3 regions of the Sporolactobacillus sp. PKPK-6 genome follow, and region 1 is predicted to be linked to each of the others. Evidence: riboswitches for the same ligand, from Rfam matches in the RefSeq annotation. Region 1 holds a riboswitch; each other region holds the start of a gene.
What was found. Region 1 has a riboswitch for S-adenosylmethionine ahead of AC1MBV_RS10060 (O-acetylhomoserine aminocarboxypropyltransferase/cysteine synthase family protein). Riboswitches for the same ligand answer to the same signal wherever they lie in the genome.
Positions count from the first base shown of each region.

Region 2: another riboswitch for S-adenosylmethionine. It lies ahead of dgoD (galactonate dehydratase); the one in region 1 lies ahead of AC1MBV_RS10060 (O-acetylhomoserine aminocarboxypropyltransferase/cysteine synthase family protein).
Region 3: another riboswitch for S-adenosylmethionine. It lies ahead of AC1MBV_RS15225 (Fur-regulated basic protein FbpA); the one in region 1 lies ahead of AC1MBV_RS10060 (O-acetylhomoserine aminocarboxypropyltransferase/cysteine synthase family protein).

Region 1 is NZ_JBWXPA010000001.1:2,050,002-2,057,905, reverse strand. Features, by position in the region: gene AC1MBV_RS10090 (amino acid ABC transporter ATP-binding protein) at 1-560, opposite strand, end outside; gene AC1MBV_RS10085 (amino acid ABC transporter permease) at 581-1,273, opposite strand; gene AC1MBV_RS10080 (transporter substrate-binding domain-containing protein) at 1,274-2,068, opposite strand; gene rpiA (ribose 5-phosphate isomerase A) at 2,400-3,104, shown strand; gene AC1MBV_RS10070 (Gfo/Idh/MocA family protein) at 3,104-4,072, shown strand; gene AC1MBV_RS10065 (aldehyde dehydrogenase family protein) at 4,207-5,703, shown strand; SAM riboswitch class I at 5,846-5,950, shown strand; gene AC1MBV_RS10060 (O-acetylhomoserine aminocarboxypropyltransferase/cysteine synthase family protein) at 6,073-7,377, shown strand; gene AC1MBV_RS10055 (NAD(P)/FAD-dependent oxidoreductase) at 7,464-7,904, opposite strand, start outside.
Region 2 is NZ_JBWXPA010000001.1:1,229,140-1,237,043, reverse strand. Features, by position in the region: gene AC1MBV_RS05930 (hydantoinase B/oxoprolinase family protein) at 1-211, shown strand, start outside; gene AC1MBV_RS05925 (aspartate ammonia-lyase) at 429-1,826, opposite strand; gene AC1MBV_RS05920 (Lrp/AsnC family transcriptional regulator) at 2,084-2,554, shown strand; gene AC1MBV_RS05915 (C69 family dipeptidase) at 2,618-4,042, shown strand; gene AC1MBV_RS05910 (ketopantoate reductase family protein) at 4,183-5,148, shown strand; SAM riboswitch class I at 5,419-5,516, shown strand; gene dgoD (galactonate dehydratase) at 5,627-6,808, shown strand; gene AC1MBV_RS05900 (AEC family transporter) at 7,036-7,904, shown strand, end outside.
Region 3 is NZ_JBWXPA010000002.1:897,809-905,712, reverse strand. Features, by position in the region: gene AC1MBV_RS15245 (Ldh family oxidoreductase) at 1-1,003, shown strand, start outside; gene AC1MBV_RS15240 (O-acetylhomoserine aminocarboxypropyltransferase/cysteine synthase family protein) at 1,046-2,356, shown strand; gene AC1MBV_RS15235 (iron-containing alcohol dehydrogenase family protein) at 2,373-3,500, shown strand; gene AC1MBV_RS15230 (amidohydrolase) at 3,497-4,648, shown strand; SAM riboswitch class I at 4,754-4,859, shown strand; gene AC1MBV_RS15225 (Fur-regulated basic protein FbpA) at 4,954-5,139, shown strand; gene AC1MBV_RS15220 (DUF4180 domain-containing protein) at 5,081-5,338, shown strand; gene AC1MBV_RS15215 (hypothetical protein) at 5,432-6,193, shown strand; gene AC1MBV_RS15210 (lysylphosphatidylglycerol synthase domain-containing protein) at 6,330-7,247, opposite strand; gene AC1MBV_RS15205 (MGDG synthase family glycosyltransferase) at 7,279-7,904, opposite strand, start outside.

The sequences.
Region 1 (7,904 bases):
GCCAAATCTTTCATAACCTTCAGCACATCAGTTACAAGCTCAGGATCCAGTGCAGAGGTTGGCTCATCGAACAACAGCAGCTTCGGTTTCAGTGCAACGGCACGGGCAATGCCCACGCGCTGCTGCTGTCCGCCGGAAAGTTGGAAAGGGTATTGATTTTGATAATCGATGAGCCCGACCTGATCCAAGATTTCTCGTGCCTCATCAATCGCTCGGTCTTTGGGAATCTTTTGTACAATGACCGGGCCTTCAATCACATTTTCGAGCACGGTTTTGTGAGGAAACAAATTATGGCTCTGAAACACCATTGCTGACTGACTTCGAATATCGCGTGTTTCTTTTTTTGATAGTCTTTTGCTAAAATCCACGTGTTTTCCATTGATTTCAAGCGTTCCTTGTTCCGGAAGTTCAAGCAGATTCAAGCTGCGCAGCAGGGTCGTTTTACCGGAGCCCGAAGGTCCGATAATGACGAGGACCTTCCCTTCATCCAGAGTTAAATCAACGCCCTTTAAAATTCGGCTTTCGCCAAATGATTTGTGAATATCCATAGCTTGAAGCAACATCTACCTGCCTCCCTTCATTAATGAGTTGCCACATAACGATCAAGTCTGCTTTCAATGCGTCCCTGAATAATTGAAAGGATGAAACAGAAGACCCAATAAATGAATGCCGCTTCTGAGTAGAGCAGCAGAAAATCATAACTTGTGGCGGTAATTTCCTGTGCGCGCCGGAAAAGCTCCGTCACCGTAATCGTTGATGCCAATGACGTGTCCTTGACCAAGCTGATAAATGTGTTGGACAGCGGCGGCACCGAAACACGTGCGGCTTGCGGAAGAATGATCCGCCGCATGACCTGTGCATAGTTCATGCCAATTGTATAGCCCGCTTCCCACTGTCCCTTAGGAACAGAGAGGATTGATGCGCGAATCGTTTCCGCCGCATAACCGCCGACATTCATCGACAGCGCGACAACGGCTCCGGCAAACGGACTGACTTCAATACCGAGATCCGGCAGGCCATAAAAAATAATCGCCAATTGAACAAGCAGCGGCGTACCGCGAATAATCGAGATATAGACGCGAGCGATTCCTTGTGCCACCTGCACTCTCGACAAACGCAAGAGTGCCATCAGCATGGCAAGTGCAAGGCCAAAAATAAATGAAATGATGGCAAGCGGAATCGTGTAAATCAGACCGCCTTGGAGAATCGGCCAAAACGAATGAAATGCAAGCGGCCAGTCAATCGTGATTTCTCCTAATACAAAGGGTGCCATTTATTTACTGATGTCCTTTCCAAAGTATTTCTCAGATATTTTCTTTAGTGTACCGTCTTTCTTCATTGCCTTGAGCTGCTTCGTAAATTCTTTGTCCAAATCGCTTCCCTTAAGCACAGGAAAAGCGATGTCTGCCGCATTGGACTTAACGAGTGCCGCAATTTTGAGATTGCTGTCGTTCGTTTCTTTGAAATATTGCAGCACCGCTCCTTGGTCATTAACGGTTGCATCGACACGTCCCTGGCTCACAAGCTTCAAGGCTTTGGACAATTCGTCCTGACCCACAATGACCGCCCCTGCCTTTTTCGTCATTTCCCCATAGTTACTGGAGAGACCTTGGGCAACCTTAACTCCCTTCAAATCGCTCAGTGCTTTAATCTTATTATTATTCTTACGTGTGACAATGACGGACTGGGATGTTGAGTAGACACGTGAAAAATCATATTTCTTCACGCGCTCGGGTGTCACACCGACATCATTAGAAATCGTGTCAAATCGTTTCGCATTCAGGCCCGCAAACAGTGAATCCCAATTTGATTCCTTAAATTGTACTTTTACACCCATTCGTTTGCCCACTTCGCGAATCACATCAACATCGAAACCGACCAATTTATTTGTTTTGCTGTCATGATAGGTATAAGGTGCATAGGTACCTTCAGTTCCAACCTTCAGCACACCTTTTTCCTTAATCTGATCAACTGCGCTTTTGTTTTTGGATGAATGACCTGCCGCGCTGCATCCAATTAATGAAAATGCAAGTACCGCCATTAAAAAACCCATCAATAATTTCTTCATTGTTTTTCCTCCTGCTACGTATATCCTTGCTCGTTTCATCAAGCCGGATTTGTTTGTCTCCCGTTGCCTATTTTTATATCCGAGTAATTGAATATGTTTTAACGGAATTTCATTCTAACATTTTTCCGAAAAACAAACAACACAATTAAAATATGCTTCATTAAAGGTCTTTTATTCACTTCTGGTTGTCAGATCAAATCAGCACAATAATTTTTTCACTATTCTGCTTCTGCCGAGGACTATTGTTTGAACAGTACATTTAAGCATGGTATACTTAAGCCATTAAATAGCACATATTCTTTATATTCGCACATATGTGCGATCGGTGGTGATGAAAACGAGCGCTTTTGATATTAAGAAAGAATGTGCCAAAGAAGCTTTGGCGATCATTCCCAATCATTCGATCATTGGCTTAGGCGGAGGCAGTACGATCAGTCATCTGATTCATTTTATTAAAGAAAAAGATAATTTTGAGGTGCAAGTTGTCACGCCCTCAATGCAAACAAAGCTACTCTGCTTAGAGAATGGTCTGCAGGTACTCCATACAGAGTGCGTCGATCATATTGATTTGGCCTTTGACGGATGCGACCAAGTTGACCAGCAGCTTTTTGCCCTAAAAAGCGGCGGAGGGATTCATGCATTAGAGAAACTCATCGGTTCAATGGCTGATGAGTACATCCTTCTCGTTGATGAATCCAAATACGCACAGACATTAACCTTCGAAAAGCCAGTTGTCCTAGAACTTCTGACCGAGGCTATGGCCTACGTACGCAGCAAGGTTGAACAATTAGGTGGAAGACCGGAGATGCGCCGCAGTGCGGCAAAGGATGGATTCACGATCTCCGATAACGGCCATCTTTTAATGGATGTCTATTTTGATCAGGTTAGTGATATTCGAAAACTGGACGACGATTTACAAGCTATCCGCGGCGTCATTGATACATCTCTTTTCGTCGATGTTGCAACAAAGGCATTGATCGCCGGCGAAAACGGCATGCGCTGGCTAAGCAAGACATCTCGTGAGGTGAACCATTAATGAGTGATCGAAAATGGGCGATCATCGGTCCCGGAGCCATTGCTGCTGAATTTGCGCAGACGCTGCATGCGAGCGGCCGCAAAATATATGGGGTCGGTTCGCGAAGCTTGGAACGTGCCCAAGCCTTTGCCGACAAGAATCATATTGAGAAAGCTTACGGAAGTTACGATGAACTTTTAAGTGACCCTGCCATTGACATCGTTTACCTTTCAACACCTCATTCCAATCATTACAGCTACCTGCTTAAGTGTTTGGAATCAGGCAAACACGTCCTATGCGAAAAGGCAATTACAGTCAGCAGCAGGCAACTGGATCCTGTCATTCGTTACGCAAAGCAAAAGAATTTGATTGTTGCCGAGGCAATGACGATTTATCACATGCCACTTTATCAAAAGCTGAAGGAAGTCGTCGAGAGCGGAGCCATTGGCGAAGTCAAAATGGTGAACGTTACCTTCGGCAGCCTAAAACCATATGACGTAAACAATCGTTTCTTCAATATGAATCTCGCAGGAGGCGCACTTCTTGATATTGGTGCATACGCCCTGTCCTTTGCGCGTTTCTTTCTCAGCAGCCAGCCTAATGAAATCTTGACCACAGTCAAACAATTCGAGACCGGTGCCGATGAACAATCCGGCATTATTTTAAAAAATCCGGATGACCAAATGGCTGTTGTTACACTCACGATGAGAGCGAAATTGCCGAAACGGGGAATTGTCACCGGAGATAAAGCTTATATAACTGTGGACAATTTTCCGCGAGCTGATCAAGCGACCATTACCTATCCGGATGGTCGCACGGAAACACTTAAAGCCGGAAGCACTGATCAGGCAATGGTTTATGAATACGATTACATGAATGCTGCAGTAAACCGAGAAATTGATGAACAAACACTTCCGCTGACCGACAGTGTGATGAAAATTATGACCAACGTGCGTGATCAATGGGGCATCCGCTATCCATTTGAGTAACAGTCGCATCCGTTACAATTAGCATTTTGCATTTGTTTTAAAAATAGAGAGCGTTTTCTTTTTATTTTTTGAAACTCTGCATTACAATAGACATGTGATATTAATTACACTAAATTTTGAAGGGAAGATGTGCAATGAGTATTAAAGACACAGTCCTGGAACACGCAGTAGATACTGAATACAAACTATATATCGGCGGTAAATGGGTTGAAGGCTCTGAAGGTAAAAAAATAGCAAGCTACAATCCTAGCACCGGTGAAAAGCTGACTGAATTCACTGACGCGAGTCATGCCGATGTAGACGCAGCTGTGGAAGCAGCTACAAAAGCATTTGACACATGGAAGGATGTCAGCGTTCAAGAGAAAAGTACTCTGTTGCTTAAGATCGCTGATTTAATTGATGAAAACGCTGATCACCTGGCACTTGTTGAAACATTAGATAACGGCAAACCGCTTCGTGAAACAAAGGGAATTGACGTTCCGGCAAGTTCAGATCACTTCCGCTATTTTGCCGGTGTTATCCGTTCCGAAGAAGGCACGGCTAACGCACTTGACGAAAATACATTGACCATCAATCTAAAGGAACCTATTGGTGTCGTTGGGCAAATTGTTCCTTGGAACTTCCCATTGCTGATGGCCGCTTGGAAGATTGCTCCTGCAATTGCAGCAGGAAACACGGTTGTCATTCACCCATCTTCTTCAACATCACTGAGTCTGCTCGAATTGGCTAAAATTTTCGATCAGGCACTCCCAGCAGGAGTCGTGAATGTTATTACCGGACGCGGCTCTGATTCCGGCGATTATATGCTGCATCATCCCGGCTTTGCAAAGCTTGCGTTCACCGGCTCAACCCAAATCGGTTATGAAGTTGCCGCGGCAGCTGCAAAGCGCTTGATTCCGGCAACCCTTGAACTCGGCGGCAAATCGGCCAACATTTTCTTTGATGACGCTCCATGGGAACGTGCCATTGAAGGCGCACAGCTCGGCATTCTATTCAATCAAGGCCAAGTATGCTGTGCAGGTTCACGAATCTTCGTTCAAGAAGGCATCTATGATAAATTCGTTAGCGCACTAAAAGATGCATTCGAGAAAGTTAATGTCGGTTTGCCTTGGGAAGACGGCGTTCAAATGGGTGCTCAAGTCAACAAACGGCAACTGGAAAAGATCTTGGAATATGTTAAGATCGGCCAGGATGAAGGCGCAAAGCTTGTGACCGGCGGATGCCAGCTGACGGACAACAACCTCGATAAAGGTGTCTTCATGGCCCCAACGCTTCTTGCAGACGCAAATAACGACATGCGAATCGCTCAGGAAGAAATCTTCGGACCGGTTGCAACGGTTATCAAATTTAAAGATGCAGATGAAGCAATTAAACTCGCAAACCAATCGGATTACGGTCTTGGCGGTGCGGTATGGACACAAGATATCAACAAGGCACTCCGTGTCGCTCGCAGCGTACGTACCGGTCGTATGTGGGTCAACACCTACAACCAGCTTCCTGCAGGTGCTCCATTCGGCGGCTACAAGAAATCCGGTATCGGCCGTGAAACGTATAAGAGTATTCTTGATGCTTATACGCAAACGAAGAATATCTACATCAGCACAAAAGAAACAGTTGACGGTCTCTATTAATCAGGTCTGTCATTCTATCAGAAAGAGACGAATGCTTCACGCATTCGCCTTTTTCTTTATTTTTGATTAAACATATCAAATTACTTGTATTTATTGCTTGACAAATAAAACACAGCACGATAAACTGTACACAATTAAATAAATCTTATCAAGAGTGGCGGAGGGACTGGCCCGACGAAGCCCGACAACCAGCACGTTTGATGTGTATGGTGTTAATTCCAGCAGATTAAATTCTGGCAGATAAGAAAAGAACCGGCGAATAAGGCCGCTTCCCTATCTACTCTGCGGGAAGCGGTCTTTTAATCTGCGCACCCTTTTTTCTAAGATTTTATTTAATGTAAAACTTAAAGAACATAGGGAGAGATGAACATGGCAGAGGAAAGAAAATATGGTTTTGAGACTTTGCAGGTACACGCAGGTCAAGTGCCTGATCCTGCAACAGGTGCACGTGCCGTACCAATCTATCAGACTACTTCATTTGTATTCAAGGATGCAGACGAAGCAGCAGACTTCTTTCAATTGAAAAGGCCGGGCAATGTGTATGCACGCATTATGAACCCAACTGAAGATGTCTTTGAACAGCGCGTTGCTCAGCTTGAAGGCGGATCCGCAGCTCTTGCCACCTCTTCAGGACTTGCGGCGATTACGTACGCCATTTTGAATGTTGCAAATGCCGGTGATCATATTGTTGCTGCCTCTACCTTGTACGGTGGTACGTATGAATTGTTCAATGTCACTTTGAAAAAACTCGGTATTGATGTCACATTCGTTGATCCGGATGATCCGGAAAATTTCCGCGCAGCAATCCGTGATAATACAAAAGCACTCTACGGTGAAACGATTGGTAACCCGAAAATCAATATTCTCGATATCGAAGCCGTTGCCAATATCGCACACGAAAATAAAATTCCTCTCATTGTTGACAACACCTTCGGAACACCTTACCTCGTTCGTCCAATCGAATTCGACGCAGATGTCGTTGTCCATTCTGCTACGAAATTTATTGGTGGCCACGGAACTGCTATCGGAGGCATTCTCGTTGACGGAGGAAAATTTGACTGGCGGGCAAGTGGCAAATTCCCTGATTTCACGACACCGGACAAAAACTACGGCGGCTTGGTCTATGCTGATCTCGCACCTGCTTCATTCGCTGCAAAAGCACGTGTTCAGCTGCTGCGCAACACAGGCGCAACAGTCAGCCCGCAGAATGCATTCCTGTTCCTGCAAGGCTTGGAATCTCTTTCCCTGCGTGTGGAACGCCATGTTCAAAATGCACGCAAAGTTGCTGAGTTTTTAAACAATCATCCGAAAATCACATGGGTAAACTATCCTGAACTTGATGGCAACCCATACAAAGAACTGTCAAAAAAATACTTTCCAAAAGGTCCCGGATCCATTTTCACATTTGGCGTGAAAGGCGGACTACAAGCGGGTAAGACATTAATCAACAATGTAAAGCTGTTCTCATTGCTCGCCAATGTGGCCGATGCAAAATCGCTGATCATTCATCCGGCAAGCACGACACATGCTGAATTGACTGCGGAAGAACAGGCCTTTACCGGTGTAACACCCGAACTGATTCGTGTATCCATTGGTATCGAAAGCGTTGACGACATCATCTATGATCTGGAACAGGCATTGGCAAAAGTTCCGGACGCGGTCGCAGCTAAATAATAGAATAGACAAAGAGTAAAGCTATCGGGGGTTATTAACTAGAAGGAGCCTGCAAATGATTTAGTTTGCAGGCTCCTTATTATTTTTTATTTGTTCAGGCTGAATCTCCCTTTTTTTATCATGGTTTCAACACCGCCGATTTTTGCCAGCGATCGGTTTTCAATCACTTTTTTCATAATGGATGCCGGTCGGCCTTTGAGATTTCTGCCCATAATTTCTCCGACCGCATCATTGCGGCCAAGCGAACACACGGTGCCCATAAATTTAAAGACAAACGGCTTTGTCGACGCTTCCTCAATCCTTGCATTCAAGTTATATGCCGCACAATCCGCTTGCTGCATCGCAATTTGCGCGGTGGTCGGATAGGGACGACCATCTTCCGGATTAATGACAGCTGAACAATCGCCTATAATCAGAATTTCCGGATGATCAGGAACAGATAAGTCATCGTTAACAATCACGCGACCGCGGCGCTGCGCAAATCCCGATGCACTGACAACAGAACTTCCGCTGACTCCCCCGGTCCA
Region 2 (7,904 bases), 820 kb from region 1:
GAAAACACATCCGGGTGAAACGTTGGAAATTGTCGGTCCATGCGGCGGCGGTTACGGTGATCCCTTCGAACGGGATCCAAAGAGAGTTCTTGCCGATGTGCTTGATGACTATATCTCACTGGAACGTGCGAAAGCCGAGTTCGGAGTGGTCATTGAAGGTCATGAAATTCTTTGGGATGAAACCGAGCTTCTGCGCAGCACGCATGGCTGAGTCTTAAAGTTTCGAATCAAAAAAGGACCTTTGGCAGTATGATCAGTTAGTAGATCATATTGGACTGAAGGTCTTTTTGCTGTAAAAAAATAATTTGTAAATCCTACCAGTTTTGCACATGTTCCATTATTTTTTTATGTGAATTCGCGACAGTGCTCAGCAAGAATTCCTGTCCTTAATTTCAAGACAGGCGTAATCACAGGTACAAGATAAACAATTAATCAACCATCACATGTTGATCGTATAAATGAACAAGATTTTTAGGGTTGAGCAATTCCGCTGCGGTTGCAGGAGCAAACGGTATTTCGTGGACAAGTGTTTTAATGGGCATTCCGGTTTGGATTGATTGGTTCACTAGCTCACATGTTTTGTTGTATCCAATAAAAGGAACAAGTGCAGTTGCTAAAACAGAACAGTTTTCCGCTTGACTCAGGCACTTTGCTTCATTCGCTTGAATGCCGTCGATGCAGTTGACTCGGAATGTGTGCAGCGTTTTTTGCAGCAAATGTGTCGAAACAATCAGATTGCGAACGATAATCGGTTCAAATGCATTGAGCTCCAGCTGACCGGCTTCGGATGCCATGGTAATGGTTGTGTCGTAACCGATGACTTGGAATGCCACTTGATTGACGAGTTCAGGAATGACCGGATTCACTTTGCCAGGCATGATGGATGAACCGGCTTGTTTTTTCGGCAGACTCAGTTCATTGAATCCGAACTGGGGACCGCTCGAAAGCAGACGCAGGTCATTCGCCATTTTTGACAGAGTTATGGAGAGCAGTTTATAGCTATGAGAGAGCTGGACGAATGCGTCGACATTTTGAGTCGCATCGATCAGATTATCTGCTTGACGCAAGTCTTCATCTAAAAGCTGACTCAACTTAGGAACAATATGATCAACATAATAGGCGGTGGCGTTGACGGAAGTGCCGATTGCTGTGCCGCCAAGGTTCAACGCTTTTAAAGCTTCTCGGCTACGTGTGAATTCCGATAAATGGCGTCCAATAGCTGCGGCAAACGCCTTAAATGTGCTGCCAACCGTGGTCGGCAGGGCATCTTGCAATTGTGTCCGCCCAAGTTTTATAACCTGTTCTAAAGCATCCGCTTTGCGGAGCAGGCTGCTCAGCAGATCCTCAATTTCCAAAGAAAGCAGATGGGTCAGTTGCAGAAGTGCCAGCTTGCTTGCGGATGGGAACACATCATTTGTCGACTGGGATTTATTCACATCATCGTTCGGATGGACGAGGCAGTAATCTCCCTTACGTCCGCCCAACCATTCAATCGCCCGATTAGCGATGACTTCATTTGCATTCATATTAATGGACGTTCCCGCACTTCCTTGAATCGGCGGGACAATAAAATGAGCGTCAAATTGCCGATCCAAAATTTCATCGCAAGCACGTGTGATCGCATCTTTCTTTTCCTTGGTTAGTTTCCCATCTTCATAATTAACGAATGCAGCTGCCTTTTTGATTTGTGCCAGTCCATTGATTAGTTCGACATCAAGCTTTTCTGATGTTACATCAAAATTTTCCCTTGCCCGCAGTGAGTGAATACCATAATAGGCGAATTCAGGGACCTGCTTCGTACCGAGCGAATCTTTTTCGTTTCTCACGAACTCATTCCTCCAATTCATGTCATCCTGCACGTTAAAAATAATTGAAAAGGAACAAGATTACTATACCTGCGCGTGAACTCCTTGAATAAAAAAATTCATGAACAATAAATTTAACGAAATAAATTTTAGTGTCAAATAAATTAACAAAATAACGAGCACATGTCATAAAATCTGACTATGATTTTTGCTTTCTTTTTGATTCGCTAATATAATAAATTCGGATAAGGTGATAAGAAGGAGCTGAGACTGCCTCAATGGATGCGATTGATCGCAAAATACTGAACCGGCTGCAGCAGAATGCACGCGTGTCGATTAAGGCGTTGGCGGATGAATGTTACATCTCGTCGCCGACCATATCGGCGCGTATTCATCAGATGGAGAAACAAGGAATCATTAAAAATTATTATACGTTAATTGATTACAAAAAAATGGGCTATCACATCAAGGCATATGTTAACTTGAAGGTTGAGCCAAGCGATAAACACGAATTCTATAAATATATCGAGAAAATTCCTAATGTACTTGAATGCGATTGTGTTTCCGGTGAATTTGCGATGCTGATCAAAGTTATTTTCGAGAGCACGGAACTGCTTGATTCGTTTATTAATGAACTGCAGCGGTTTGGCAAAACGAATACACAGATTGTGTTTTCAACACCTGTAATTGTCCGCGGAATTGAACTCGATTCTTGCGAACGCCGTGAATTTCCACATAAACAAAATTGAGTTAAGATAGTAGTAAGTTTATGAGTTACTTGCAACTTAATTTGTGAATAAAGGGATGGCATAATGCAGAATAATTCACACGCGGCCTGTACAACAGTACTGGTCGGCAAGGGCGCGACACTCGATGGGTCAACGATGATTGCACGGAATGGAGACAGCTATGAAGTGCTCGTTCCGAAAAAGTTCACGGTGCATCCGCATCAAGTGCTGGAAAAAGAGGAGACCTATGTGTCGCCGAGCAACCGCTTCACAATCACCTTGCCAAAGGAACGCTATCGTTATACGGCGATTCCCGATCGAGAGGAACGTTATGTTACGTTTGAAGATGCGGGGATTAATGAGAAAAACGTCGGCATGAGTGCGACGGAAAGCATTTACGGCAATCCGCGTGTGCTGGGCTATGATCCGCTCGTTGAAAATGGAATTGCCGAGGATTGTATGGTCACGGTTGTGCTGCCGTATATCAATTCGGCGCGTGAAGGTGTGCAAAGACTCGGGGCGATTGTTGAAAAATATGGTGCTGCCGAGTCCAATGGCGTCTTGTTCTCAGACAAGGACGAAGTCTGGTATATGGAAATTGCAACCGGTCATCAATGGGTTGCTCAACGCATTCCAGATGATTCCTATGCGGTGGTTGCCAATCAGACGGCAATTCAAGAAATTGATCCCTATGATAAGGACAATTTCCTTCTGGCGACCCATTTGATTGATTTTATTGAAAAGCATCATCTCAATAACGGCTTTGACACGATCAACTTCCGGAGTATTTTCGGACGGCAAAATGTATTTGACCGTCATTACAACACGCCGCGCGTCTGGTATGGTCAAAAATATTTGAATCCGGAAATCGAGCAGGATCCGATGTCGAATGATCTGCCATTCCTGCGCAAGGCAAGCAGAAAAATCGGTGTTGATGACATTGCGTATATCCTGGATTCACACTATCAGGAGACACCTTTTGACCCACTGGGCAGCGGAAGCGAGGCAGAGCGGACCACTTTCCGCGCGATTTCATTAAATCGAACTCAAGACTCGCATATCTTGCAAATCCGTCCTGATCTTCCCGATGCATTCGCGGGCATTCAATGGGTGTCGCTTGCCGGCACATTCAGTCCTTATGTGCCTTTTTATACGAACATTACATCAGTGCCGAAATCATACGAAGTTACGCCGATGAAGCTGTCTCTTGATTCGGCGTACTGGCTGTATAAAACGATTCCGGTCATCGTTGAACCGCATTACAATGCTTTTCTCAAGCAGGTGCTTGATTACAAAGAAAATCTGTACAGCAAATTTCTTGGGAAGATCGCTGAGACCGACGAAACGGCAAAAAATACGAGTCAAGACAATGTGGTAGATGTTCTGAACGAGGCAAGCAGCGAAACTGCCGAGCTCGGGTTAAGCGAGACGCGCGCGCTCTTGCAAGACTTGACGACGCAATCCATGAGTATGTCGAAACTGACGTTTAATATGGATAAGAATTTGTGAAATTTGAACAAATAAGACGTATAAAAGAGTGGCTACTTTTTCCTTAGTGGCTGCTCTTTTTACGTCACTCGATTTAGAGTATTATTGTATTTAGAAATAGTTACAGACAAGCTGAGATACAGATGAGTGGAGGAATCAAAATGAAAATTACAGTGATTGGTGCAGGAGCAATGGGACTCAGATATGGAGTGCTTCTGCAAGAAGCAGGTAACGACGTCGATTTTGTGGAGCCGTGGAAACCGAGTTATCAGGCGATTCGCGAACAAGGCGGCGTCTATGTTTCTCGCGACCATCAGAATCAGCATTTGGTACCGGTTGATGTTTTCCTGCCTGCTGAATACGCGCAGACTCCGGATCTGGTGATTTTATTTACAAAACAGATGCAGTCCGAAGAAGCGATGCAGGCTTGCCAGCATTTTATTGGCGAGCACACCTATGTTTTGACGAATCAAAACGGGATCGGTTCGGTGGATGAGATTCGCAAGTATGTGCCTGATGAACGCATTATTGCAGGGATTGCGTTAATCGCGACTGTTCTTGACGCACCGGGAAAAGTAGATTTCATGGGTGCAAAGGGTGCGGCACACACGCAGCTGGTGAATGTCACGGAAAATCCGGATGCATTCACACATGAGGTCGTCCGAGAATTTGAAAAAGCGGGCATGAATCCGACGCTTCAAACTAACTACATGGGAACGCTGTGGTCTAAACTGCTCATGAATTCGGTCATCAACACGTTGTGCACATTGATGGATATCACGATGGGCGAGTATGTGGCTTATTCCGGGGCGGATGAGTTGTCCCGACGCTTGATTGATGAAGGGTATGCTGCGGGCGTTGCGGATGGTGTCAAATTTATGCAAAGCCGTGAAGAGATGCTGCAGATTATCGATCATGAAAGCTCACAGGTCAATCCGCTTCACCACCCATCGATGTATCAGGATATGGTTAATAGCCGTCCGACTGAAGTTGATTATATAAACGGTTATATTGTGAAAACTGCAAAGAAACATGGCATGGAAGCGAAAAGTCATGAAATGCTCGTGGATTTGCTTCATTTGGCGGAGAGCGCGAAACAGCTGAAAACGACCGGCACTTTGGGATGACGGTCGGTGTAAAAATTATTCGATTTAACAAAAGGTGTGAAAGAACGATTGAGAAACGAGGGTGTCCACTTGGGCAGTCTCGTTTTTATTGCGTTTTTTTTCTTTTCATGAAAAAAGATTGAATTACGAACGGATTTATATATAATTAATCTTATCAACTTAATATGATTATCGTTTCTTACACTATAAATAGAGTATAAAGATTCAAGGAAAATAGTGTAAGTGCAACTAAGGCTCAGCCTGCTCCAAAGGTTTGGCCTCGCCAAGTTTTCTTTATCAAGAGCGGCGGAGGGACTGGCCCGATGAACCCCGACAACCAGCAATAAGTATGGTGTCAAATCCTGCAGATCTATTCTGAGAGATAAGAAAGAAACTTTTGCTTATAATCCGCATAGTCGAAGTCGCTTTCTATTTTCAGAAGGCGGCTTTTTAAATGACAAAATGGGTAATGACAAGTATTTAGGAAGGTGCGCAAAGGATGAAAATTACAGATGTAAAAACGATCTTAGCAAATCGCTATCTTTTTGTGAAAATTTATACGGATGAAGGACTCGTTGGTTTAGGAGAATCAGGGACTTGGGGTTTTTTGGATGCTTCCAAGGGGGCGATTGACGCTTTTAAGACGTATCTGATTGGACAAGATCCATTAAGAATTGAGCACCACTGGCAGTATATGTATCGCTGTTGGCACTTTAAAGGATCGGCGATTATGGGCGCAATCAGCGCGATCGACATTGCTTTGTGGGATATTGCCGGAAAGTATTATGGAACGCCGATATACAATTTGATTGGCGGGAAATGCCGTGATAAGGTCCGCGTTTATGGTCATGTAGGCGGATCATCAACTGAGGAAATCATTGCTAACCTGAAGCGAGCGAAAAGCCAGGGCTATAACGCAATTGGTCATCTTTCTCCTTTCCTGGATGAATCAAGAGATGTGCCTTATTACACCACTCATGCCAAGGAGATCGGCGAAGCCGTTGAGCGTGTGGCTGCTTACAGAGATGCTGTCGGCAATGATGTGGACTTGCTGATTGAACTACACACTCGGTTGAAGCCGGCAGATGCGATTGCGTTTGCCAAGGGAATTGAACACTCCTATCCCTATTTCATCGAAGATCCTGTAGGTCCGGATAATCTTGACTCGATGGAATGGGTAGCAGCCAAAACATTTGTACCGATTGCAACGGGTGAACGATTAATCAGCCCACAAGAATTTGCAATGCTGATTAAGAAAAATGCTGTCCAGTACATTCGACCTGATGTGTGCATGTGCGGAGGCATAACGGGTACAAAGAAGATCGCTGCAATTGCGGAAGCAAATGATGTGCTGGTTGTTCCGCACAATCCGCTGAGCCCGGTATCAACCGCGGCTTGTCTGCAGATTGCGGTTAGTATACCCAACTTCGCGATCCTTGAGTATCCTGGTGACGATCAGCCCGCGCTTTCGGAAAAATACGGGTCGACAAATGTTGAGAAGGGTGTTCGGAAGAAGGATGTTGTCACGACAACCTTTAAATGTGAGCAAGGCTTTATGGAAATTCCGCGGTTGCCGGGAATTGGGACCGAATTGGTTGATGATATTGAAACAAAATTTCCTTATGTGCGACGGCCGATAAAAACCAGGCTTCATATTGATGGATCAGTTGTGGACCAATAAGAGTGAAAAAAATAGCCTTTTCTGATTCATAGAAAAGGCAGTTGTGTTATTAAAAATGGGAAAAAGAGATTGTGAGAAATGAATGATTCTCACCGTCTCTTTTTCTATGTGAATTTTAAGCTATAAATGAGGCGAGATGTTGAGTCACTGTCTTGCACACACACCGGCGCGTAAAACTTATCTTGATCTTTCATACGGTAACCAAGTAAAATGAACTCATTGAAACCATGGACAGCAGAGAGAGGGAACAGATTGTGCGTATTTTTTTCGATGTGATTTTGCCGGTGTTTTTAATTTTTCTCAGCGGGTTTATTCTACAGAAAATTTTCAAACTAGATATTAAGCCGATCTCGACGCTCGCCGTCTATCTGCTGCTCCCGTTTCTTGTTTTTGATATCTTTTATACAACACCTATGAATCTTAGTTTCTTCTATATTGCAGCAACCGCTCTGATGATTATGCTGCTGTTAATTGTTGTCGGTATCATTGCAGGACACATCCTCCACTACAGTAAAAGTGAAACGAACGCGTTTTTACTCTCTACCATTTTTGCAAACAGCGGCAACTACGGTGTGCCGATTATTTTATTTGCCTTTGGGAAACAAGGTGTGGTGTACGCGATGCCTCTGATGATTTTCCATGCAATTCTGATGGGCTTTGTCGGCATCTATATTGCCGCAAATGGAAAAGGCAGCGCAAAAATGGCACTTTGCACTGTCCTCAAGCAGCCGATGAATTACGTTATTCTTCCTGCTTTACTTCTACAAACGTTTCACATTCAGATTCCGGCAAATTTTATGCAAAGCATCGAACTCGTAAGCAGCACATCGATTCCGATTATTATGATTATTCTCGGCATGCAGCTGGCGAATGTAACTGTACGCAATATGAACTGGGGGCGTATTGGTCTAGCTACCTTTATTCGGCTTGTTATATCCCCGGCGATCGCGTTCCTTGTTTGTCTGCTGTTTCCCATGGATCCACTGCTCCGAAACGTGATTATCGTCATGGCCGCGATGCCGAGCGCGGCGAACACAACGTTATATGCGATTCAGTTCAACGCGCATCCCCAATTTGTCTCGAGTTGTACATTAAT
Region 3 (7,904 bases), on a different contig from region 1:
AGAGAGCAGTTCAATCATTGCCGAATCCATTGTGACCACTGATCTGTTCGGTATTGAATCACATGGTGTGCAGCGTTTGGCGATGTACGACCGAAAGATCGCTGCCGGTGACATTAAAGTCGGCGCAATTCCTGAGGTTATTTGGGAAACGCCGGTGAGCGCGGTAATGGACGGACACAAGAGTATGGGGCAGCTCGTGGCGGGAACAGCGATGAGTCTTGCGATTGAAAAAGCAGAACAGAGCGGCATTGGTATTGACTCGGTTCGCAATTCGAATCATTATGGAATGGCCGGCTATTACGCTAAAATGGCGAGCGATAAAGGAATGCTGGGAATTTCCGCAACGAATTCCAATCCTTTTTTGATACCGACTCATGCGATGCAGCCGTTTCTTGGCAGTAATCCGCTTGCTTTTTCAATGCCTGCCGAGCCCCATGATTTTCTTTTTGATGCAGCTACAACAGTCGTATCGCTTGGGAAAATCGAAATGTATGCCAAACAGGGAAAGACGATTCCTGGAGCGTGGGCAGTTGATGAACGCAATGAAATCAGCAAAGATGCGAAAAAGTTGAGGGGAAATTTGTCGAAGCATCCAAAAATAGGGGGAATGCTTCCTGTAGGAGGACGCGGAGAAGAAAATGGCGGATACAAAGGATTTGGCCATTCTTTAATTGTAGAAATTTTAACGTCGATTCTGTCGCAAGGACATCTTTCTGCTGATCTGGGCAGTGGCAAGACAAAGGGAATCAGTCACTTTTTTACTGCGATCGATCTTCGTTTGTTTGGTGATCCAAGCGATATTTCAGAAGCATTATCTGCTATGCTTGAACGCATTCGGAACCTTCCAACTGAACCTGGGAAGAAGATTTACATACATGGCGACAAAGAAGCTGCTGCGTTTGAAGACCGCCTGAAAAATGGGATTCCCATCGATCCTGAAACACTGAAAGAAATGGCTGAAGTCTCAGAACGATTGCATATTCCCTATCAGTCATATCTCTAATTTGTACATGGGAATTTTTTGAATGAGAAATGGGGACTAGAGATGACGGAGAAATCGGAGAAACGATTTGATACTTTGAAAATACATGCGGGGTACGATCCGAAACAACATAATTATGCATCACAAGTACCGATCTATCAGACGGTTGCCTTTGGCTTTGGCGATCCGGAGCGTGCAGAACGGCTGGTCAACCTTAAAGAAAAAGGCTTCAGCTATACGCGAATCGGCAATCCGACGACTGCTGTTCTTGAACAAAGAATCGCTGATCTGGACGGTGCCGCAGAAGCGGTGGCGGTCGGATCAGGTATGGCGGCCGTTTCCTATACATTGTTAAATCTAGCCGAAGGCGGTGGTCGAATTATCGCCGCAGCAAATATTTATGGATCAAGCTTTGATGAATTTCGAACCCTGTTTCCTAAATTCGGGATTGTTTTTGACTTCATCGATGATATTAATGACCTAGAATGTGTTGAAGCAGTGATCAAAGATGATACGAAAGCAATTTTTGCAGAAAGCGTCACGAATCCGGATACAACGGTGACGAACGTAGAGGCACTGGCAAAACTGGCTCATCGACATGGTATTCCACTGGTTATTGACAATACGTTTCCGACCCCGTATCTCTTTAACCCAATCCGATATGGTGCGGACATCGTCGTCTATTCATCGACAAAAGGAATCAGCGGACACGGAGAAGTTGTTTCAGGATTAATTGTTGACGCTGGAACCTTTGATTATGGGAACGGCAAGTTTAAACAATTTGAGGAAAAAGAATTTGTTCTGGGAAATGAAGACGAGCATGTGGAGCGGAGCTTTATTGAGGCGTTTGGTTCGAACGCATTTGCAGCACGGATCAGGGTTAAGTACCTTCGCTTGCTCGGTGCTGTATTGAGCCCTTTTGAAGCTTATTTAGTTCTCTTAGGTATTGAAACATTGTCCGAACGGCTAGCTAAGCAAGTGAACAGTGCGAAGAAGATTGCCCGGTACCTTGCAGACAATCCCCATGTTAAAGCAGTACACTATTCTGGATTGGCAGAGCATCCGCAGCACGAATTGGTGAACCGATACTTTCCACATGGAGTTGGGGCAATTTTTGCGTTTGAGATTGAAGGAACCGAAGCACAGGCAAAAAAGGTTCTGAGTTCTGTAAACATTTTCAGCTATTTGCCAAATGTGGGAGATGCGCGTTCATTGATTGTTAATCCCGGCCGAACCACGCATCGCGAAATTCCTTCATTAAATCGTGAAAAAACCGGGCTGAGCAACACGCTAATCCGCCTCTCGATCGGTTTGGAAGATGCGGATGACCTGATTGACGATCTGGAACAGGCGATTTATAAAGCATATGAATAAGAATGGGGTGGGGAAAATGGATTTAGGAAAAATCGTCAGAGGCGGTCCAAGTCAGTATCTGTGTACAGAGGATGCCATCAGCCAACTGGATGAACTTGTTTCTCCTTTTTCGTCTGTTCATATTGTTACGGGTGAACAATCATTTTCAGCTTTTCAAAAGGTCTATAAAAAGGAAGTCAAGTGGCCGGTTCATCGCTATGACGGAACATCCAGTCATGAAGATATGGACCGTTTGACGAGTGAGATCGGGCAGGCAGATTTAATTATCGGGATCGGCGGCGGACGTGTATTAGATACGGCTAAGGGTGTCAATCATCGGCTCCGTTCTCAATACATCTGTATCCCAACGGTTCTTGGTACATGCTCCGCGTATACGCCGCTTGCCATCATTTATAATCAGCAGCACGAGCATATCGGCCGCGATCATTTTCAAGAATCCGCTTATGCGGTGCTGGTCGATTTGTCTCTACTGATTGACTCTCCGAAAGACTACTACATTGCCGGTATAGGGGATACGTTAGCGAAATGGTATGAGGCGGAAGCGATACCGAAAGATGAGAGCCAGCAGATCGATCCCTTTGTATCACTGGGACTCACTGCGGCCCTGCAAACGAAAAAACTGCTGCTCCGGTATTCGGAGGAAGCAGTGGTAAGCCTGGAACACCATCAGCTCAGCCCTGCTTTCCGTATTGTATCAGATGTGATTGTCGGTCTTTCCGGAACAGTTGGCAGCTTTGCTCGAGATTATGGCCGTGCTTCCGGTGCCCATGCAGTCCATAATGCAATGAGCAAGATTCCGGAGACGAGCCGTTATCAACATGGGGTAAAGGTTGCGTACGGTTTACTTGTACTACTCGCGACCTTGGGGCAGGATGCTGAAGTTCGGAAATTGCTGCCTTTTTACAAACGAGTGGGTCTGAGTTATTCGCTGAGTCAGTTCAAACTTCAGGATATAGATAAAGCTAAAGAAATTCTTGCCAGAGAATGTCAAACGGAGCTTGGCTTCCGTTTTGTCTTCAAAAATTTTGATCAGGCGTTTATCCTGAATGCTTTGAACCGGGTGGAAACGTTGGTGAACGAAAGCGGAAGTGAAGGCCAGGCAACCGGTGAATTCGACTACAAGGCAGATGAATCGAAAGTATGAGCAGATTTGCAAATGATGGTAAGACCTTTCAATCCATATTCGAAGAGCTGCACCAGAACCCGGAGCTGTCGTTGCATGAATATGAGACAACAAAAAGAATTAAAAACTGGCTGCAGGGTCAATCAGTTACGTTGCGAGAGACCAGCCTGCCGACCGGCGTCTTTGCCGAAATTTCAGGTGATCTGAACGGTCCTGCTGTTGGGCTTCGCGCGGATATTGATGCCTTGCCGATTCATGAACAAACTGACTTACCCTATCAATCACAAAATGAAGGTGTGATGCACGCCTGCGGTCATGATTTTCATACGACCGCTTTGCTCTGGGCCGCTGCTTTACTGAAACAAAATCAGTTGGATCTTCCCGGCACCGTTCGTTTGATTTTTCAACCTGCAGAAGAAACCGGACACGGTGGACTCAAGGTGGTCAAAGACGGTCAGCTCAAAGGACTGGATGCGGTCGTTGGTATTCACAACAAACCAGATTTGCCGGTGGGAACCATTGGAATCAAGGCAGGACCTTTAATGGCGGCTTGCGACAAATTTAAAATTACGTTTAATGGAATCGGCGGTCATGCGGCGATTCCCGAGCGGACCCGAGATCCGATTGTAGCGGCTTCATCGTTCGTTCAAACAGCGCAAACGATCGTCAGCCGAAACATTTCGCCAAAGCATGAAGCGGTCGTGAGCATTACCAGTATTCACGGCGGTGACGTGTGGAATGTGCTGCCTGGAAAGGTCGAACTGCTCGGAACAGTACGCACTTTTTACGATCAGGATCGTGATTTGATCATTGATCGCTTTGCCGCAATCGCCGACGGACTTCAACAGGCGTTCAACGTACAGATTGCTGTGGAATGGGGCCAAGGGACGCCATCCGTATTTAATGAAGAAAAAATAGCTCGAATTATTCGAGAAGCAAATGAAAATGAAGTGCGGGTGGTGACACCTGAAGTTTCGGTGGCCGGGGATGATTTTTCCTGCTTCCAACGCGAGGTACCCGGTGTATTCGCATTTGTAGGATCGAACGGACCCGAAGATTGGCATCATCCTGCGTTTCGGGTTGACCCTAAAGGGATCCGCGTTGCCGCAGAATTCTATTATCGCTCTGCGGTTGCCGTTTTGAAAGCATTAAAGCATGCAAACGTATGATAGAGTCATCGTATTTATGATCAGAATTCATTAGCGGATCTTTTAAATAGTGAGTACAGGAATAAATAATCGACCATACTATACCTAATATAAATTATTGAAAAATGCTTATCCAGAGAGGCGGAGGGAATGGCCCTGCGAAACCTCAGCAACCGGCTGATTGCGGTACGGTGCTAATTCCTAAAGCAGAATCATTGCTTGGAGATAAGTTGAGAGCAGCATAAAGAAAAGCCTGATTTCTCTTCTTATCACTGTGGGAAGAGAACAATTGGGCTTTTTATCTTTTTATAGGGAGATGCGGCACGATGAGCAGTGCACTGAGAAAGATGGTGGAAGACAGACGCGAACAATTAATTGAACAGCTGATTGCACATAGAGTTTATAAGAAAGACGGAAGGCATCTATTTGAATTATCTTTGTCAGAACTGGAACATGAATACAAGCAGGTACAGGCAAGCAGTTCATCGATGCATAATCGAGATTTGGCGTAAGCGCCGCTTTTTAGTGACAGAGCTTGGTGTTGCGGAGGCGATCGTACAGAAATTTGCACTGTATCATACGAAAGCAGCAGCTGTACTTGATAATAGCCAGATCAAAGGCAAGTTCAAGGAGTTTATTTCCGAGAGCAACAGCGGCAATATATTCAGAGTCTATAAGAATGTTAATAAAAGAACATTGGGTTTTGAATAATTATCATTGAGAATGGGGAATTGTTGAAATATACTGGAATCGGACATATACCACTGATAAGGACAAAGAGGAACGAGGGGGCACAATCAAAAAATGAATGGTGAACTGCTTCAGGTATGCAGAATTGTTGCAAGTGCAAAAAAAGCGCTAAAAGAGAACAAGAAAATCATATTTGAATCGTTCAAATATGAGGATTCCATTACTTTTCAGCTTATTGAAAAGAAGTCATGGTTTGGGAAAAAGCCTTTTAAAGCTAGTAATGTAGCAGAATGGTTTGATGAATGTTGTAAACGCGGGTTAGAAGATATAAAATGCTTAACGCCGATGCAGGTAGAAGACAGAAATCTGCTTGGATTTTCAAACTCAAGACAAAACATTTTTGTCTGCTTTTATAAAAGTGGTCATGTAACTTACAATACAGTGCATTGGGACTTCCAGAAAGAAAGGCACGCCTGGACAATCACCTATACAGAACACCGCTGGGATAATCCACCTCAAGAGAAGCCGGAATTTTACGATAATACAGCAGACTTGGTAAACGTTTTAAATGAAATTGAGAAATTCGCGCACTTCATTGAATGTGACCATTTTGCAAATTTATTTCATGAGGCTGCCCTTGCTGCAGAAGGGGAATCTACGAAAGAAATGAAACTGCTCATTGATATGCCGAAGAAGAATTTGAATCTTTTTAAAGCAGCAAGTACCGCTGATGTTTTTGGTGCTATGGGCTCATGGAATGATTCTCCGCCATACATGGCTCATGAAAAAAATGTAGACGAACAATATGAACATTTATCTGCGGAATTATTTAGACAGTTATGTTTAGCGACTCTCTATGCGGTGAATGAATGGTAATATTCTTCATGATCATCTGACACCTTTTTTAATCCTCTTATGAATTCCATTTATTTGTGCTTTGTAACTTTACCAATCGAATCGCTTAATTAAACTGAGTTAGCAAATGATAAGTGTGCATCGCCCAAACAGCTTTTTACAGTTTCTGATGTAGCATATTTCTGAGTGCTTTTCCATATTTCCCGTGCAGGGCCAGAATATATAGAACAACACCCAATGGAAGCAGTGCGGCATATTGTATGAAATGAAGCAGTAAGCCTGCCGAAAGCGCCGCGCTCTGCTGAATGCCTAGTCCGGCAAGACCGATAATGACTCCGTATTCGAAAAGACCCACGGAACCGGGTGAGGCAGGTATAAACCCAATAAGGTTTGTTGTGGCAAAAACGGCCAGCGACATACGCAAAGATGCGCCCCAGCCGAAGCCGAACGCAATTAGTCCCATCCAAATGGAAAGGAGGAGAAGTATATACGAGAAAAGCACCCAAAGCATCATGTTCAGCATTCCGATTGTTAGATAGCCATGAACATAGTTTCGAAATCGCGGAACAAAAGAAACAACAGTCAGCAGCAACGCGATGAGGGTAATACATGAAAAGAAAGAAATCCATAAGATTGTAACAATCATGGGCTCTTTAAATCCGGAAAAGGGTACGGCGAAAAGGGAGATGACGATAATTGCTATCGAGTCGGCGATCGCCGGTATCATCACCAATTCCGTCCGACGAAATGCGCTGTAGTTGTCCGGGAAAAAAGCAAAACGTAATCCGTCACCAATATGAAGGGGCAGAATCATATTTGCCGCATGACCGATACCAACGATTTGCAGAGCTCTCAGACGGTTAATATTCGGATCAATGCCCAATGTGTATCCAAGACTCCGAACATAGTTTGAATAGATATTAATGGCAACTGAACAAAAAACTAAGAACCAATTTATTTTCGCATTGAATACAGTGCTTAGATCCAGACTGCCGAATGTTTTGAATGAATAATAGACGACTAAAACAGTTATGATTATTCCTATTAGTAATTTGAATTTTGTTTTTGTTGCCATTCAACTGCTCCTGCTGCACGTTTTTTGAATTTTAGTCGGTCAAAGAATGTTCAAGTGATTGACTGATTTTCAGAGCGTTGGGTTCCTTTGCTGTTTGTATGAGCAATTCAGTGATCTTGCGCGCCGATTCAGGCTTTTTGAACTCATACTGGTTCTGAGCGATCTGCAGGAGCTGTTCCCCGTCATTTTCCAACAATGCTGAAATCATAGTCGGCAATTGGCGCAAGTCTTTGCAATAGAGTCCCAATCTGTGTTTAAGGACAAAATGAGGATTCTTTGCCTCCTGTCCACGCAATGCACCGGTGACGATGACGGGTTTGCACAGGTTGACCGCCTCCATTAATACATTAGGGCTAGCCCGCATGATCAGAAGATCAGCCTCCATCATGCGCGCCTTTACTTCTTTAATAAATCCATAAATGGTCACTCGTTTTCCAATGTAGGGGGACAAAGTGCTTTCCATTAATTTGATTAATGCCGTGTTATGTCCTGCAATAATCGTTAGATGGATTTTCTCATCACTTAGCAAGATTTTGGCGATTTTCAGAACCTGAGTCGAGCCTTGACTCCCGCTCATTAGGAGAATAGAAATAAAATTTTTGCGCATGTGACGGAGATCAGGCTTTTTAGGCAGTTTCAAGTCACAGAAGTCGCTGC